Regions from separate parts of the Collinsella sp. AM20-15AC genome, predicted to be linked through region 2. Evidence: riboswitches for the same ligand, from Rfam matches in the RefSeq annotation. Region 2 holds a riboswitch; the other holds the start of a gene.
What was found. Region 2 has a riboswitch for thiamine pyrophosphate ahead of thiC (phosphomethylpyrimidine synthase ThiC). Riboswitches for the same ligand answer to the same signal wherever they lie in the genome.
Positions count from the first base shown of each region.

Region 1: linked by a shared signal. The riboswitch ahead of thiM (hydroxyethylthiazole kinase) and the one ahead of thiC (phosphomethylpyrimidine synthase ThiC) in region 2 are both predicted to bind thiamine pyrophosphate.

Region 1 covers NZ_QRJA01000008.1:9,096-16,458, forward strand. Annotated here, with positions in the region: gene DW233_RS03890 (patatin family protein) at 212-1,081, shown strand; gene DW233_RS03895 (thiamine phosphate synthase) at 1,257-1,952, opposite strand; gene DW233_RS03900 (thiamine-binding protein) at 1,949-2,290, opposite strand; gene thiM (hydroxyethylthiazole kinase) at 2,294-3,133, opposite strand; TPP riboswitch at 3,185-3,295, opposite strand; gene DW233_RS03910 (HAD-IIB family hydrolase) at 3,459-4,367, shown strand; gene DW233_RS03915 (LysR family transcriptional regulator) at 4,378-5,274, shown strand; gene DW233_RS03920 (5-methyltetrahydropteroyltriglutamate--homocysteine S-methyltransferase) at 5,430-6,563, shown strand; gene DW233_RS03925 (uracil-xanthine permease family protein) at 6,686-7,363, shown strand, end outside.
Region 2 covers NZ_QRJA01000018.1:12,575-19,937, reverse strand. Annotated here, with positions in the region: gene DW233_RS07000 (SGNH/GDSL hydrolase family protein) at 1-56, shown strand, start outside; gene DW233_RS06995 (pentapeptide repeat-containing protein) at 136-747, shown strand; gene thiD (bifunctional hydroxymethylpyrimidine kinase/phosphomethylpyrimidine kinase) at 894-1,724, opposite strand; gene thiC (phosphomethylpyrimidine synthase ThiC) at 1,903-3,237, opposite strand; TPP riboswitch at 3,229-3,345, opposite strand; gene DW233_RS06980 (hypothetical protein) at 3,408-3,929, shown strand; gene DW233_RS06975 (YaaA family protein) at 3,970-4,779, opposite strand; gene DW233_RS06970 (aminopeptidase) at 4,883-6,280, opposite strand; gene polA (DNA polymerase I) at 6,447-7,363, shown strand, end outside.

The DNA.
Region 1 (7,363 bases), on a different contig from region 2:
GGGTTTATTTGTCGGCTGACGTTCGTTGCTGATAACTACTGAGTAGTATAAACAACTGTTTTGGTTTGTATATGGGTGTCCATGCGGTGGATGGCTATTATTCGCCAAGCGGTGGCGCTACGACGCAATGTTCGATGAAAATGCGACTGAGGCGATATGTGTTGGCGGCTATACTTGTCCCGGTTTAAAACGCAGGAACGGAGATGGTCGCATGGCACAGCCAGATACGACGCCCACGGTGGGGCTTGCGCTCGAGGGAGGCGGCTACCGCGGTATGTATACGGCGGGCGTGCTCGACGTATGGATGGAGCACGGCTTGACCTGCGACCATATGGTGGGCGTCTCGGCGGGCGCGGCGTTTGGCTACAACTTTAAATCGCGCCAAATCGGCCGTGCCATTCGCTACAACAAGGCCTATTGCGCTGACAAGCGCTATGCGAGCGTGACGAGCTGGCTGCGAACCGGCGACATGTTCAATGCCGAGTTTGCCTATCACGAGGTGCCCATCGAGCGCGATCCCATCGACCTTAAGGCTTATCGTGCCTGCCCCATGCGGTTCACCTGCGCGTGCACCGATATCGAGACGGGCAAGGCCGTCTACCATGACTTGCCCTATGGCGACGAGCGCGATATCGAGTGGATCCGGGCGTCATCGGCGATTCCCGTGGCAACGCGTCCTGTCGCCATTGAGGGGCATAAGTATCTGGACGGCGGCGTTGCCGATTCCATTCCCAGCGCCTGGCTGTTTGCGCAGGGCTATGACCGCAACGTGGTGGTGCTGACGCAGCCGGCGGGCTTTGTAAAGCAGCCCAATAGCGTGATGCCCATGCTGCGTCGCGTGTATCGTCACTATCCGGAATTTGTTGCGGCGCTTGAGCATCGGCACGAGGTCTACAACGCCACGCTCGATGACCTAGCGCGTCGCGAGGTCGCTGGCGAGGTCTTTGTGGTGCGGCCGAGCGAATCGGTAAAGGTGCCGTCGCTGTGTCGCGAACCGGATGAGCTCGAGCGCATCTATCAGATCGGCCGCCACGATGCGCAAGCGACGTTGCCCGCGCTGGAAGCGTATCTGGCAGAGTAGGGCAAACTGCCGCGCGCTCAGCGGAAGGCGCATCCCGGAATTTACGTTCAGAATGGGATGCGGTTTCCCAATGGAGCTGCAAACGGAAAGCGCATCCCGGAATGGACGTCCAAACTGGGATGCGCTTTTTCGCTATTGAAGATGTGAGGCTGCGGAGCAACTGCTCGGCATAGGCCTATGCCTGCTGCCAGGTATCGACGAGCTCCTTGGCCGCGGCGCAGGGGTCGTCGGCACTGCATACGGCGCTCACCACAAAGAAGCCGTCGACGCCGGTGGCCTTGAGCTGCGGCAAGTCGGCTTTCTTGACGCCGCCGCCCACCACGATGGGCACGGGGCTTGCCGCGTGGAGGGCGGCCAGGTCCTCAAAACTCTTGGTGATAATGGAGCCATCTGCCGCGCGTCCGCAATCGCGCTTGGTCTCGGTCTCGTGGAGCGGGCCGATGCCCAGGTAGTCGACCAGGCTCATGTCGGCGGTTTTGACGTACTCGAGCATCTCTTCGCAACGGGCCGAAAGGCCCACGATGGCATCGGGGCCCAGAAGCTTGCGGCAGACCTCGACGGGAATATCGCTTTGGCCCACATGCACGCCGTCGACAGCGATGCCCTGCTCGCGCGCGGCGAGTACGCAGTCAAGGCGGTCGTCGATCAGCAGAGCGACCTGACCGGTCTTGCCAGCCTGAGCGATAGCCTGCGCGGCATCGCCCGTCAGCGCGATGATCTCGCGGGCGCTTGCCACCTTGGAGCGCACCTGGATGCAGGTAAAGCCTGCGTCGAGCGCCTGGGCCACCACATCGCCCACGGGACGTCCCAGCGTGTTTTCGGGGCCGAGAACCAGATAGGCCGAGATATCAAGGTTGTCGCGGATGCTCATCGTGCTTCCTCCTGCTTTTTGATCTGCGCTTCCATGCGCTCGAGCTTGCCGGTCATGGTGTCGGTAAATCCGGGTCGAATATCGGCTTTGAGCACGACTTCGGTGCGGATGCCCTTGCTCGCCAGAACAAAGGTTGCATCGCGCACGACCTGCATGACCTCGTCCCAGTCGCCCTCGATCTCGGTGAACATCGAGGTGGTGCGGTTGGGAAGGCCGCTCTCGCGAATGACGCGCACGACCTCAGCGACCTCGGCGGACAGTTCATCGCCGGTGCCGCACGGGGCGATGGCCACGGCGACGAGTGTGTTCATGCCGGCGTTGGTTGCGGGCTCGGACATGGCTTATGCCTCCTCGAGCTCGAGTCGGTTATCGGCGATGTCCTGGGCGGTCGCGCGGTAGAGCTCGTCGATAAAGGCGACCTTAAAGCTTGCCGGGGCATCGGCGACAGCGGCGGCACGCGTGCCTGCGACGTTGTAGACGGCGGTGCCGCAGACTGCCGCCGTAAACGGATCGGTAGCACAGGCGTACACGGCCAGCACGCCGCCCTGCGAGCAGCCACAACCGGTGATTTTTGACATGAGCGGGCTGCCGCCGTGGGATTTGGCCACGGTCGTGCCCTCGGTGATTAGGTCGACTTCGCCCGAGACCACTACGGCGCCGCCGGTGTAGCGGGCGAGCGCCACGGCGGCATCGCGGGCGGCGTCGACCGTGTCGGTGGTATCGACACCGCGCACGCGGCTCAGGTCGGCCGCCTCGCCCTCAAGACCCCACAGGCCGGCGAGCGCGATAATCTCGGAGGCGTTGCCGCGCACGATGGCTGGCTTGTACTGCTTGAGTTCGCTTACCAGTTGGGTGCGCAGGCTGCCGATGCCCAGGCCCACTGGATCGAGCACCCAGGGCTTGCCGGCGTCGTGTGCTGCCTTGGCCACGCGGGGGATCGTCTGCTCGTAGATGGGGAAGAGCGTTCCCATGTTCAGATAAATGGCGCCGCCGCCGGCAACAAGTGCCTCGCCCTCGTCGGGAAGATAGACCATAGCGGCCGAACCGCCCACGGCGAGCTGCGCGTTGGCGACAAAGTCAATCGTCACCGTATTGGTGATGGAGCCTGCCATCGGGTTGGTGGCGCGAATCTCCTCCACGGCCTTGACCACTTGTTGCTTAAGCTGTTCCGAATCGATCACTGCACATGCCTCCTTGGCACAGAAAAGGGGCGCTGTGCATAGACAGCGCCCCTGTAAAGGCGGCATGCTCCCTACGCCAGCATTAACTGACAGGTTCAAAGGATTGGGCCCTATGCCCTCTCAGCCTTGTGGTTTGCACCGCCGGCACTCCCGCATCGAATCTGTTGTTCCCTATACTAGCGCACCTGCCAATATGGGACAGGTTTATTTTGGCAGGTGGCAACAGGGGCGCTGCATTTTCCCAGATAAAACCTGCCAAGATAAACCTGTCCCTTATTGGCAGGTCGTTACAATAGACGGGATAAAGAATGACCGAGGGGACCTTATGATCAAACTTGTGCTGACCGATATGGACGATACGCTGATTCCTGCTGGACACGATGGCGCCAGCGACTGCGCCATCGAGGGCATTCATGCCATGCAGGCGGCGGGCCTGCATTTTGGCCCGGTTTCGGGTCGCCAGCCGTCCGCGATGAGCTGGATGTTCCGCAATCGCTCCGAGTGCTTCTCGACCGGTGCGTTTTGCAACGGCCAGGTGATGTTTGTCGATGGCGAGGCGGTTGCCTCGCGCGCAACTGATAACGATGCCCTTATGCGCCTGGCCGACTACCTGGAGCAAGAGACCGACGATACCTATTTGAAGGTCTACCGTCTGGGTGATGACTTTTGGGACAACGACGCCTATTGCGTGACAAGCGATCCCGAGCGTGTGCGTCACGCCATGGAGTCAGGCGGCAACGCGTGGCTCAAGGGCGAAGAGGCTCCCTGTCGCCCTGTCGTTGACGATGCCCCGGTATACAAGGCGAATATCTGGAGTGCCCGTTCGCGCGAGGAGCTCGCCGAGCTGCGCGAGCGTGTTGCCGCCGAGGTGCCGGAGCTCTCGCTCGTGTTTCCCAACAACCGCGTGCGCCTGTTCGACGTTCTTCCGACCGGCTGGGACAAGGGCTGTGCTGCGCTGGAGCTGGCGCGCGCTTTGGGCCTGACGCCCGACGAGGTGGCCGTATTCGGCGATTCCGATAACGATTTGCCCATGATCGATGCCGTTCCCAATTCCGTTGCAGTCGCCAATGCTAACGAGGCCGTCACGGCTGCCGCGCGCTGGCATATCGGCGCTGCGGCAGATGATGCGGTTGCCGGGGCTCTGCATCAGATTGCCGCCTGCGCCGCGACGGGGGAGATGCCGTCGTTTATGCGTCAGATGGACGTGACGGGTTTCGACGTCACGAACGTCTAGGGAGAAAGCCATGAAGCTCCAGCAGCTCAGATATGTCGTCAAAGTTGCCGAATGCGGCAGCATCACCGAGGCCTCGCGCCGGCTCTTTGTGTCGCAGCCTTCGATTACCGCGTCAATTCGCGATCTCGAAAACGAGATGGGTGTACACATCTTTGAGCGCACCAACAAGGGCGTCATTGTGTCCGAGGAAGGCGAGACCTTCTTGGGCTACGCGCGCCAGGTGCTCGACCAGGCCGACCTGCTCGAGGGCAAGTACAAAGGCACGTCCGAGCAGGTGCCGCACTTTAGTGTGAGCTGCCAGCATTATTCCTTTGCCGTTAATGCATTTGTCGATGTGATCCGCGAGTTCGATGCCGCGCGCTACGACTTTACCCTGCGCGAGGAACAGACCCACGAGATTATCGAGGACGTCGCGCATATGAAAAGCGAGCTCGGCATCCTGTATCTGTCGGAGCACAATCGCGAGGTCATCGAGCGCATGCTGGCGGCCAACGAGCTCGTATTCGAAGGACTCTTCTGCGCTACGCCGCATGTCTTTGTGTGCTCCGACCATCCGCTGGCGGGTCGCTCGAGTGTGACGCTCGAGGACTTGGAAGACTACCCGTTCCTGTCCTATGAGCAGGGCAGCTACAACTCGTTTTACTATTCCGAGGAGCTGACCTCGACCTTTGAGCGCCGCAAGAATATCCGCGTGCGCGACCGTGCGACGCTGTTCAACCTAGCTATGGGCCTTAACGGCTACACGGTTTGTTCGGGCGTGATCAGCCATGAACTTAACGGCCCCGGCATTATCTCCATTCCGCTCGATGTAGACGAGTACATGGAGATCGGCATCATCACGCGCAAGAACACGACACTTACGCGCTACGGGCAGGCCTATATCGAAGCGATTCGTCAGCACATCTAGACTGCTGCGTTCTGCACGGGTCAAATCTCTTTATGGCAGTCCTAGCTGATATAGGAAACATCTATATCAAACTGTTATAAACATATATTTTACGATGGCCATATGAGCGCTCATACTCTGTCCCAGTAAAGCAACCAATGCAAAGGGAGATATCCATGAGCACTTCGATTCAACCGAACGCGCCGTTTCGCGCCGATATCGTCGGCAGCTTTCTTCGTCCGCAGGCTGTAAAGGACGCCCGTGCCGCCTATGTCGCGGGTAAACTCGACGCTTCCGGCCTTAAGGCCGTCGAGGACGAGGCCATCCGCGACTTAGTGGCCAAGCAAAAGGCCGCCGGCCTGCAGGTCATCACCGATGGCGAGTTTCGCCGCAGCTACTGGCACCTCGATTTTATGTGGGGGCTGAACGGCGTCGAGCGTCGCACCTCGCGTACGGGCTATATGTTCCACGATGAGGAGACTACCGCCGACACCGCCGTGGTAACCGGTTCCATTAGCGGCGAGAATCATCCGTTCGTCGAGCACTTTAAATTTGTCAAGGCGCTCGAGGGGGAGGGCCAGGTCGCACGGCAAACCATTCCGGCGCCGATCCAGACGTTCTCTGAGGTCACGCTCGATCGCTGCGATGGCCAGCAGGAGAGCCTGCGCGCCGTCTACAAGACCGACGAAGAGCTCGCCGATGCCATCGCCGCAGTATATCGCACCGTGATTGCCGACCTGTATGCCGCAGGCTGCCGCAACATTCAATTTGATGACTGCACCTGGGGCATCTATTGCGATACCGACTTTGTGTCCAAGACCGGCATGAGTCCGGTTGACCTGCAAAAGGTGAGCGAGCTGGGCGTGGCGCTCAACAATGCTGCCATCGCGGGCAAGCCCGACGATTTGGTCATCAACACGCATGTATGCCGCGGCAACTACCACTCCACCTACGCTTTTGAAGGCGGCTACGATCCCATCGCTCCATATCTGTTTGCGCATGAGGACGTCGACGCTTTCTATCTGGAGTTCGACACGCCGCGCGCCGGTGGTTTTGAGCCGCTCAAGTACGTTGCCCCGGGCAAGAAGGTCGTGCTGGGCTTGGTAACCACCAAGGCGGCAGAGCTCGAGAACGAGGATGTTATCGTCGAGCGCATCCGCGAAGCCGCAAAGTACGTGCCGCTCGAGAACCTGTACCTGTCGCCCCAGTGTGGCTTTGCCAGCTGCGAGATTGGCAACAAGCTGACTGAGGACGAACAGTGGGCAAAGATCGCGCTGGTCAAGCGCATTGCCGAGCGCGTTTGGAAATAGCGCTAGCGTTTGCAGGTGGCGGCGCGTGCGAGACGTGGCGTATCGCGTACAATGGTTCGGATCGTATCGTTCGGGCAGGTTATCCGATATGCCTGATCGCCCTTCCATTCGAAAGGACTTCCATGTCCCAGTCTTCGACACCCGCCGTCACCGATGCCATCTACGATGCATCGTCGCTCGGTCGCCCGCGCATGTTTTTGCTCGGCCTACAGCACCTGTTTGCCATGTTTGGTGCCACGGTGCTGGTGCCCGTGCTCACTGGTCTCTCGGTTTCGGCAACGCTTTTGTTTGCCGGCTTGGGCACGCTGCTGTTCCATTTCCTGTCGCGCGGTAAGGTCCCCGCATTCTTGGGCTCATCGTTTGCCTTTATTGCCGGTTATGCTGCCATTGCACCCAACGGCGAGGCCGAGCTATTGCCTTACGCTTGTCTGGGCGTTGCCTGCGCCGGATTGCTCTATCCGGTGCTCGCGGCGCTCTTCCGTGCGTTTGGTGCCAAGCGCGTCATGCGCTTCTTCCCGCCGGTGGTGACGGGCCCCATCGTCATTTCGATCGGTCTGATCCTGGCAAGCTCCGCTATTGCCAACTGCCAGACCAACTGGCTCGTTGCCGTGGTTGCCGTCGCCGTAATCGTCATCTGCAATATTTGGGGTCGCGGCATGGTCAAGATTGTGCCGATTTTGCTGGGCGTTGTGGTGAGCTATGCCGTTGCGACCGCGCTGGGCGAGGTCGATTTTTCGGGCGTTGCCGCCGCTCCCTGGGTTGGCTTGCCCGTCGTGTGGGACAACACAGTGTTTGCACTC
Region 2 (7,363 bases):
ACGAGAGCTTGGGACATGCCGTGGCAGCCAAGCTCCAAGAGATGCTCGGTGAGTAGCGCGACCCCAAGCCACCGCAAAGGGGACAGGCACCTTTGTGGTGGTTTTGCCCGGGTAAACGAACGGATTGGCTGCCATATGGGCATGGACGAGCTCATCGACCTCTTTGCCGAGGGCGATGAGCTCGTCTCCAATACCGCTTTTGAGGATTTGGATCTTGCCTGCGACGTGGCGAACGGCGCGACCTTCGATGGCGTCGTGTTCCGATCTTGCGAGTTCGATAGCGTTGACTGGAGCGGCTCGACGTTTCGCGACGTGGTGTTTCGCGGTTGCCGCTTTATCCGCTGCAACATGGAAGGTTGCTGGCTCAACCGCTGCGACTTCGTTGACTGCTCGGCGCCGGGGCTCAACTTGCTCAGGGCGCGTCTGTCGAGCGTGTCGTTTACATCGTGCGATTTGAGCTATGCGAACCTTTCGGAGGGAAGCATTGGCCCCATGGCTGCGCGTGACACGCGTTTGACCGAGGCCGCACTCCAGGGGGCAAAGCTGGGGCAATTGCGCTTGGACGGCTGCGACCTGACGCGAATCGATGTGTTCAAGACGCCGCTTTCCGGCGTGGATGTATCGTGTTGTACGTTCGCGGCTCCTGTCGTCTCGGGCGACTACCATGAGCTGCGTGGCCTGACGGTTAATGCCGAGCAGGCGTTGGCACTCTCGGGCCTGCTCGGCATCCAGCTCGCCGACGAATAGGCGCTCTGGTCCTTTGCTCGACCGCTATCTAAAATCAAACCGTCGCAACATTTAATGATTTTTCGCGTTTGCACGATTTTCATCGAATGTTGCGACGGTTTTTGGTGCAAGGTAGCCTGTCTTTTTTTTGGCAGGTTGCTGGCTATTTAGTACTGCCACATGTGGTTGACGGGGCCGGAACCTTTGCCCATGTCAAAGCCGGCGGCGAGAGCGCCGGTTAGGTAGGCCTTGCCGGCGTTGACGGCGTCGGCGAGATCCATGCCCTGTGCCAGCGCGCAGGCGATGGCGGACGAGAGCGTGCAGCCGGTGCCATGCGTGTTGCCGGTCTCGATGCGCTTGTGGCGGAACCATGTGGTGAGCGGATCGCCCAGGTGGTTGCCCTCGTCATCGAGTGGCGCAGGCTCTGCTAGCACATCGTTGGCCTCGTTGACAAAATGCCCGCCCTTAACGAGGGACGCGCAGTCAAAGCGGCGGGTGAGGAGCATGGCGGCGTTTTGCTGCGTGCGCTCGGAATCGACTTCGTAATTGAGCAGCGCCATGGCCTCGGGAATATTGGGCGTGATGACCGTTGCCAACGGGAACAGGCGGCGGGTGAGTGCCTCGGAGGCATCCTCGGCAATCAAGCGCGCGCCCGAGGTGGCGACCATAACGGGGTCGACGACCACGTTCGTTGCGTTCCAGGCGCTCAGGCGGTCGGCGATGACTTCGATAATCTCGACAGAGGAGACCATGCCGATCTTGACGGCGCTCGGGCGGATATCGTCAAAGACGGCATCAATTTGCGCAGCGACGATATCAGGGGAGATATTCTGCACGGCGGTGACGCCCAGTGTGTTTTGCGCCGTGATGGCAGTGATTGCCGCCTCGGCATACAGGCGGTGCGCCGTGATGGTCTTGATGTCTGCCTGAATGCCGGCGCCGCCGCTGGAATCGGATCCTGCGATGGATAGAACGGCTGGTACCTTACTGCGATCCATGTTCGCTCCCTTGTCCGGTCGGATTCAAATGGGTCTTTTACCCCGCATTATAAAGATGCCCGGGCCGACTCTATGCCGAACCCGGGCGGGCGATGCAATCTTTACGCAAATGTAAGCAAATGTTCACACGTCAACAATTGACGAGTACCTTGTTGCCGATTGTGGCTCCGGTGACGCGTTAATCCTCCATGCCGAGGTCGATCGTCGTGCCCTCGAACACCTTGTTGACGGTACGGACGGCGCACATCTTGCCACACATGGTGCAGGTGCCCTCGGTGGCGGCGGGGGATTCCTCGTAGCGCTTCTTACCGGTGACCGGGTCGAGAGCACACTCCCACATGGCATCCCAGTCGAGCTTGCGGCGTGCCTGGCCCATCTTGTCGTCCATGTCGCGGGCGTGCGGCACCTTCTTGGCGATATCGGCGGCATGTGCGGCGATCTTGGTGGCCATGAGGCCATCGAGCACGTCCTGGGCGTTGGGCAGGCACAGGTGCTCGGCCGGCGTCACGTAGCACAGGAAGTCGGCGCCGGAGCTGGCGGAGATGGCGCCACCGATGGCGGCGGTGATGTGGTCGTAGCCCACGCCGATATCGGTCACCAGCGGCCCGAGCACATAGAACGGGGCGTTGTGGCACAGGCGCTTCTGCAGTTTCATATTGGCGGCGATCTCGTCGAGGGCCATGTGACCCGGACCCTCGACCATGACCTGGACGCCGGCTGCCCAGGCGCGCTTGCACAGCTTGCCCAGCTCGATCATCTCGGCAGTCTCGGTAGCATCGTTGGAGTCGTAGAGACAGCCCGGGCGGCAGGAGTCGCCGAGCGAGATCGTCACATCGTACTCGTGGCAGATCTCGAGCACCTCGTCGTAAAACTCGTAGAAGGGGTTCTCGTTGCCGGTGACCTCCATCCAGCCAAACAGCAGCGAGCCGCCGCGGCTGACGATGTTCATCAGGCGGCCGGTCTCCTTAAAGGTCTTGATGACCGATTTGTTGATGCCGCAGTGGATGGTCATAAAGTCCACGCCGTCCTCGGCGTGTGCGCGCACGACCTCGAGCAGGTCGTCCTTGGTGAGCTTGACCAGCGGCTTTTCCATATAGCCGATGGCGTCGTACATGGGCACCGTGCCCACCATGAGCGGCGTCTCGTCGATGAGCTGCTGGCGGAACTGGCGCGTCTTGCCCGAGTTGGAGAGGTCCATGATGGCGTCGGCGCCAAAGTCCTCGGCGATCTTGACCTTCTTCCATTCCTCGGCGGCATCGGCCTTGTCGCCCGAGATGCCCAGATTGACGTTGACCTTGGTGGAAAGGCCCTCGCCGACACCAAAGGCGCGCATGCCCTTTTTGATATGCACAATGTTGGCGGGAATGGCGATGCGGCCGTCGGCAACACGCTCGCGAATGTACTCGGGGTCGCGATGCTCGCGCTCGGCGACCTCTTTCATCTGCGGCGTGATCTGCCCGGCGCGGGCGAAGTCGATTTGCGTGACGAGCTTGGGCTCGGTCTGTGTGCTCATTGGCACGGCTCCCTTCGTTGGCATTACCCATATCAGGTTTGCGGGTCAGGGCGGGCGCGCCCAATCTCAGCCTGCCGTCTTGTCCTGCAAGCTCCCCGTTATGTCATGGGCTCAAGTATAGCCTGAATGGGTACGATTGGGCCAACGAGCATGCCCGTGGGGAGGCGAACATGGAAGACAAGCATCTATATCGAGAGACGCAATGGGATGTATCGGCCGAGGAAAGCCGTGTGCACCATGGCCTTGTCGCGATTGGTTTTGCGGTGCTTGCCGTGCTGGTGATTGCCTTTTGTATCTGGACGTTTGGTGGTCGCGGCGGCGCTGCATGGGAGTTCGAGGCCGATGATAGCCTACCGATTATGACGGTGAGGAGTACTGGCGGTAATGCCAATACGCTCGCCGTTCCGGGCGATTATTGGTATCCGCGCGACGAGTTTGTGCAATTGCAGCTGAGTGGCGGATCCATTCCTGGTGAAGAGATCGAGCGCGTGACCTTCGATGCGTCGCTTAAGACGCTGTCGGTCGAGCTCAAAGATCAAGGGGATGTGCCCACGACGATGGATATCGCGCTGACGGAATGGCGTCTGGAGCCTCCGACGGGTGTTGCGGTGTCCGAGGTTGAGCACGTCAAGATTGTCTATCAGGACGGTTCGACATACGTGATTGCAAAGGCCGACGGTCTAGCGGAATAGGTGTCGAGCCTAGGCAGCACATTCAAAAGTAGCGGTGGTCCTACAAGGCCTGTTCGTTCAGGAAGACCAAAGTGTTTTTATTTGAAAGCTCGGGAAAGTGACGATAACCAACGTCGAACGCGGTGAGCCCGCTTACATCCTCGAGCTTGTTTTCTGCCATCCAGCGCACCATGGAGCCGCGCGCCTTTTTGCTGGCGGTCGAGCGCTGGATGGGCTTGCCGTTGCGGATGCCTTCGCCAAAGAGGCATGTGACGACCGTGGCGTCGCCCGCGAGGTGGGGCAGAACGGCTTTGGCATACTCTACGCTGGCGAGGTTGATGATCGTAGCGTTGGAGCCCGCCGGAGCGATGGCCCGTGCGAGCTTGTCGCCCCAAAACGCGTAGAGGTCTCGGACATCGTCGACGGCGAGCTTCGCGCCCATCTCCAGCCGATACGGTTCAACGGCATGAAAGGGGCGTACGCATCCGTAAAGGCCCGAGAGGATCCATAGATGGTCTTGAAGCCATGCGAGCTGTGCGGCATCCATGACCTCGGGCGCCATGCTCTGGTATTGAATGCCGTGGTAGGACATGACGGCGGGGGAGAGGTGACGGGCGAGTTCGGGATTGTCGAGATCGCCGTATTTCAGGATGAGCTCGAACTCATGCAGGGTGTTGAGGCAAGGCCCCAGCAGTTTGTCACTCACGTTCCATAGCGACTGCAGGCCGTCGCTGCCTTCATTTCGTTCGATATCTAGCAGTGCGCGGTGGAGGCGAGCCGTCTCGTGCGCAAAAGGTGGAATGCCCAGGACTTCAAAAGCATCTTGGGCCGTGCGCATCTGCTTGGCGGGCGAAATGATGACCTGCAGCATGGACTCTCCTCTGCCAAAAAGGAAGTTGCGGTGGAATACGGTCTGTTTTGGCCGTTTATGGGCCAGTTTAGTCCGTATTTCACCGCAACGGATGAAGGGTCGGTTAGGCGCGCTCGATGAAGGCCTTGTAGCCGCGATAGGCCTCGTAGATGTCGGCCTTGTTGGCGACCTCCCACAGGGCGTGCATGGACAGGACGGCAACGCCGGAGTCGATGACGTTCATGCCATACTCGGCCATGATGTAGGCGATGGTGCCGCCGCCACCCGCGTTGACGCGGCCGAGCTCGCAGGTCTGGAAGTCCACGCCTGCCTCGTCCATGATGTCGCGGATGAGAGCGACGTACTCGGCGTCGGCGTCGTTGGAGCCGCCCTTGCCACGGCTGCCCGTGTATTTGTTAAAGCACAGGCCGCGACCCATAAAGGCGGCGTTCTTGGTCTCGAACTTGCCGGCGTAGCCCGGGTCAAAGCCGGCGGACACGTCAGAGGAGAGCATGCGGCTGCGGGCGAGTGCACGGCGCAGGGCCAGCGGGCTATCCTCGCCGGCGAGCGTCATGATCTCGGCGACGGTGTTCTCGAAGAAGCGACTCGTCATGCCGGTGGCACCCACGGAACCGATCTCCTCCTTGTCGACGATGAGTGTGATACTCGTGCGCTCCACGTTGGCGACGTTGATCTGGGCGAGCATGGACGGATAGGCGCAGACACGGTCGTCGTGGCCATAGCCCAGAATCATGGAGCGGTCGAGGCCCATGTCGCGGGCCGGGCCGGCGGGCACGACCTCGATCTCGGCGGAGAGGAAGTCCTCCTCCTCGACGGCGTACTGCTCCTTGAGGATGTCCAGGAACATCTGCTTGACGGGCTCCTTGGGGGCGTCCTTGTCGTCCTCGTCAAACTTGACGGGGCGGCCGCCCACGATCACGTCGAGGATCTCGGCGTCGACGGCGTCCTTGGCGGGCTTGGCCATCTGCTCGCTCGAGAGGTGGATCAGCAGGTCGGAGATGGTAAAGACCGGGTCGTCGGCCTTGTCACCGATGTTGATGTCGACGGTGGTGCCGTCCTTTTTGCAGATGACGCCTACGAGTGCGAGCGGGGAAGCGACCCAGTGGTAGCTCTTGACGCCGCCATAGTAGTGCGTGTCGAGATAAGCCATGTCGCCGGCCTCGAAGGCGGGGTTCTGCTTGAGGTCCAGGCGCGGCGAGTCCACGTGGGCGCCCAGGATGTTAAAGCCCTGCTCGAGCGGGGCGGTGCCCAGGTTGACGAGCATGAGGTCCTTGCCGTGATTGGCGGCGTACACCTTGTCGCCGGCCTTGAGCGCGCGGCCCTCGGCAATCACGGTCTCCAGATTGACGTAGCCCGCCTCCTCGGCCATCTTGATACCGGTCTTGACGCACAGGCGCTCGGTCTTGTTCTCGCTCAAAAACTGCTTATAGCCGCGGCAAAGCTCCTCGAGCTCCTCGATCTGCTGTGGCGTGTACTTTTTCCATGCGCAGGGACGCTCCATGACGCAGGCTCCTTTCGGATCGATCGTGCTGGTTGATGTACCGTGAGCCATCGTATCACGCTCGGGCCCGCGACGGCAGGGAAGCCTGATGTGCGGTGGCCGTGGGGCGGGGAGCGTGTAAACTGGAGTGAGCAAACCGTGCCCAGCCCAAAGCGAGGTATTCAATATGTCTGACAAGCGCCGTACCTTTGCCGTCATCGACGGCAACTCGCTCATGCACCGCGCCTTCCACGCCGTGCCGCCCACCATGAACGCGCCGGACGGTCGTCCCACCAACGCGATCTTTGGCTTTTTGAATATGTTCCTCAAGATGATCGATGCCTTTAACCCCGACGGTGTGGTCGTGGCATTTGATAAGGGCAAGCCGCGCGTGCGCATGGAGATGCTGCCGCAGTACAAGGCTCAGCGCCCGCCCATGGACCCCGATCTGCACGCACAGTTTCCCATGATCAAGGAGCTGCTCGCCGCGCTCAACGTGCCAATTTTGCAGTCCGAGGGCTGGGAAGGCGATGACATCCTGGGCACTATGGCGCGCCTGGGCGAGCAGGCCGGCTGCGACATGCTGCTGGTGACCGGCGACCGCGACATGTATCAGCTCGTGACCGAGCACGTCAACGTGGTCTCGACCCGCAAGGGCCTGTCCGACGTGGCGATCATGACGCCCGAGAGCGTGGACGATCTGTATCACGGCATCACGCCGGCGCTCGTGCCCGACTTTTATGGTCTGAAGGGCGATACGTCCGATAACATCCCCGGCGTGCCGGGCATCGGCCCCAAAAAGGCGAGCGCGCTCATTGCGCAGTACGGTAGCCTGGACGAGGTCATCGCACACGCCGATGAGGTCAAGGGCAAGATGGGCGAAAACCTGCGCGCACACATCGACGACGCGCTGCTGAGCCGCAAGGTCGCGACCATCCGCACCGATGCGCCCGTTGAGCTCGATTTTGAGGCGACGTCCTTCCCGGCGTTTTCTGCCGACGAGGTGTCTGCGGCGCTGGGTACGCTTGGTATCACCGCCATGCAGAACCGTTTCTTGGCGCTGATCGGCGGCGAGGGTGGCGCTGCTGCCACTGCCAGCACGTT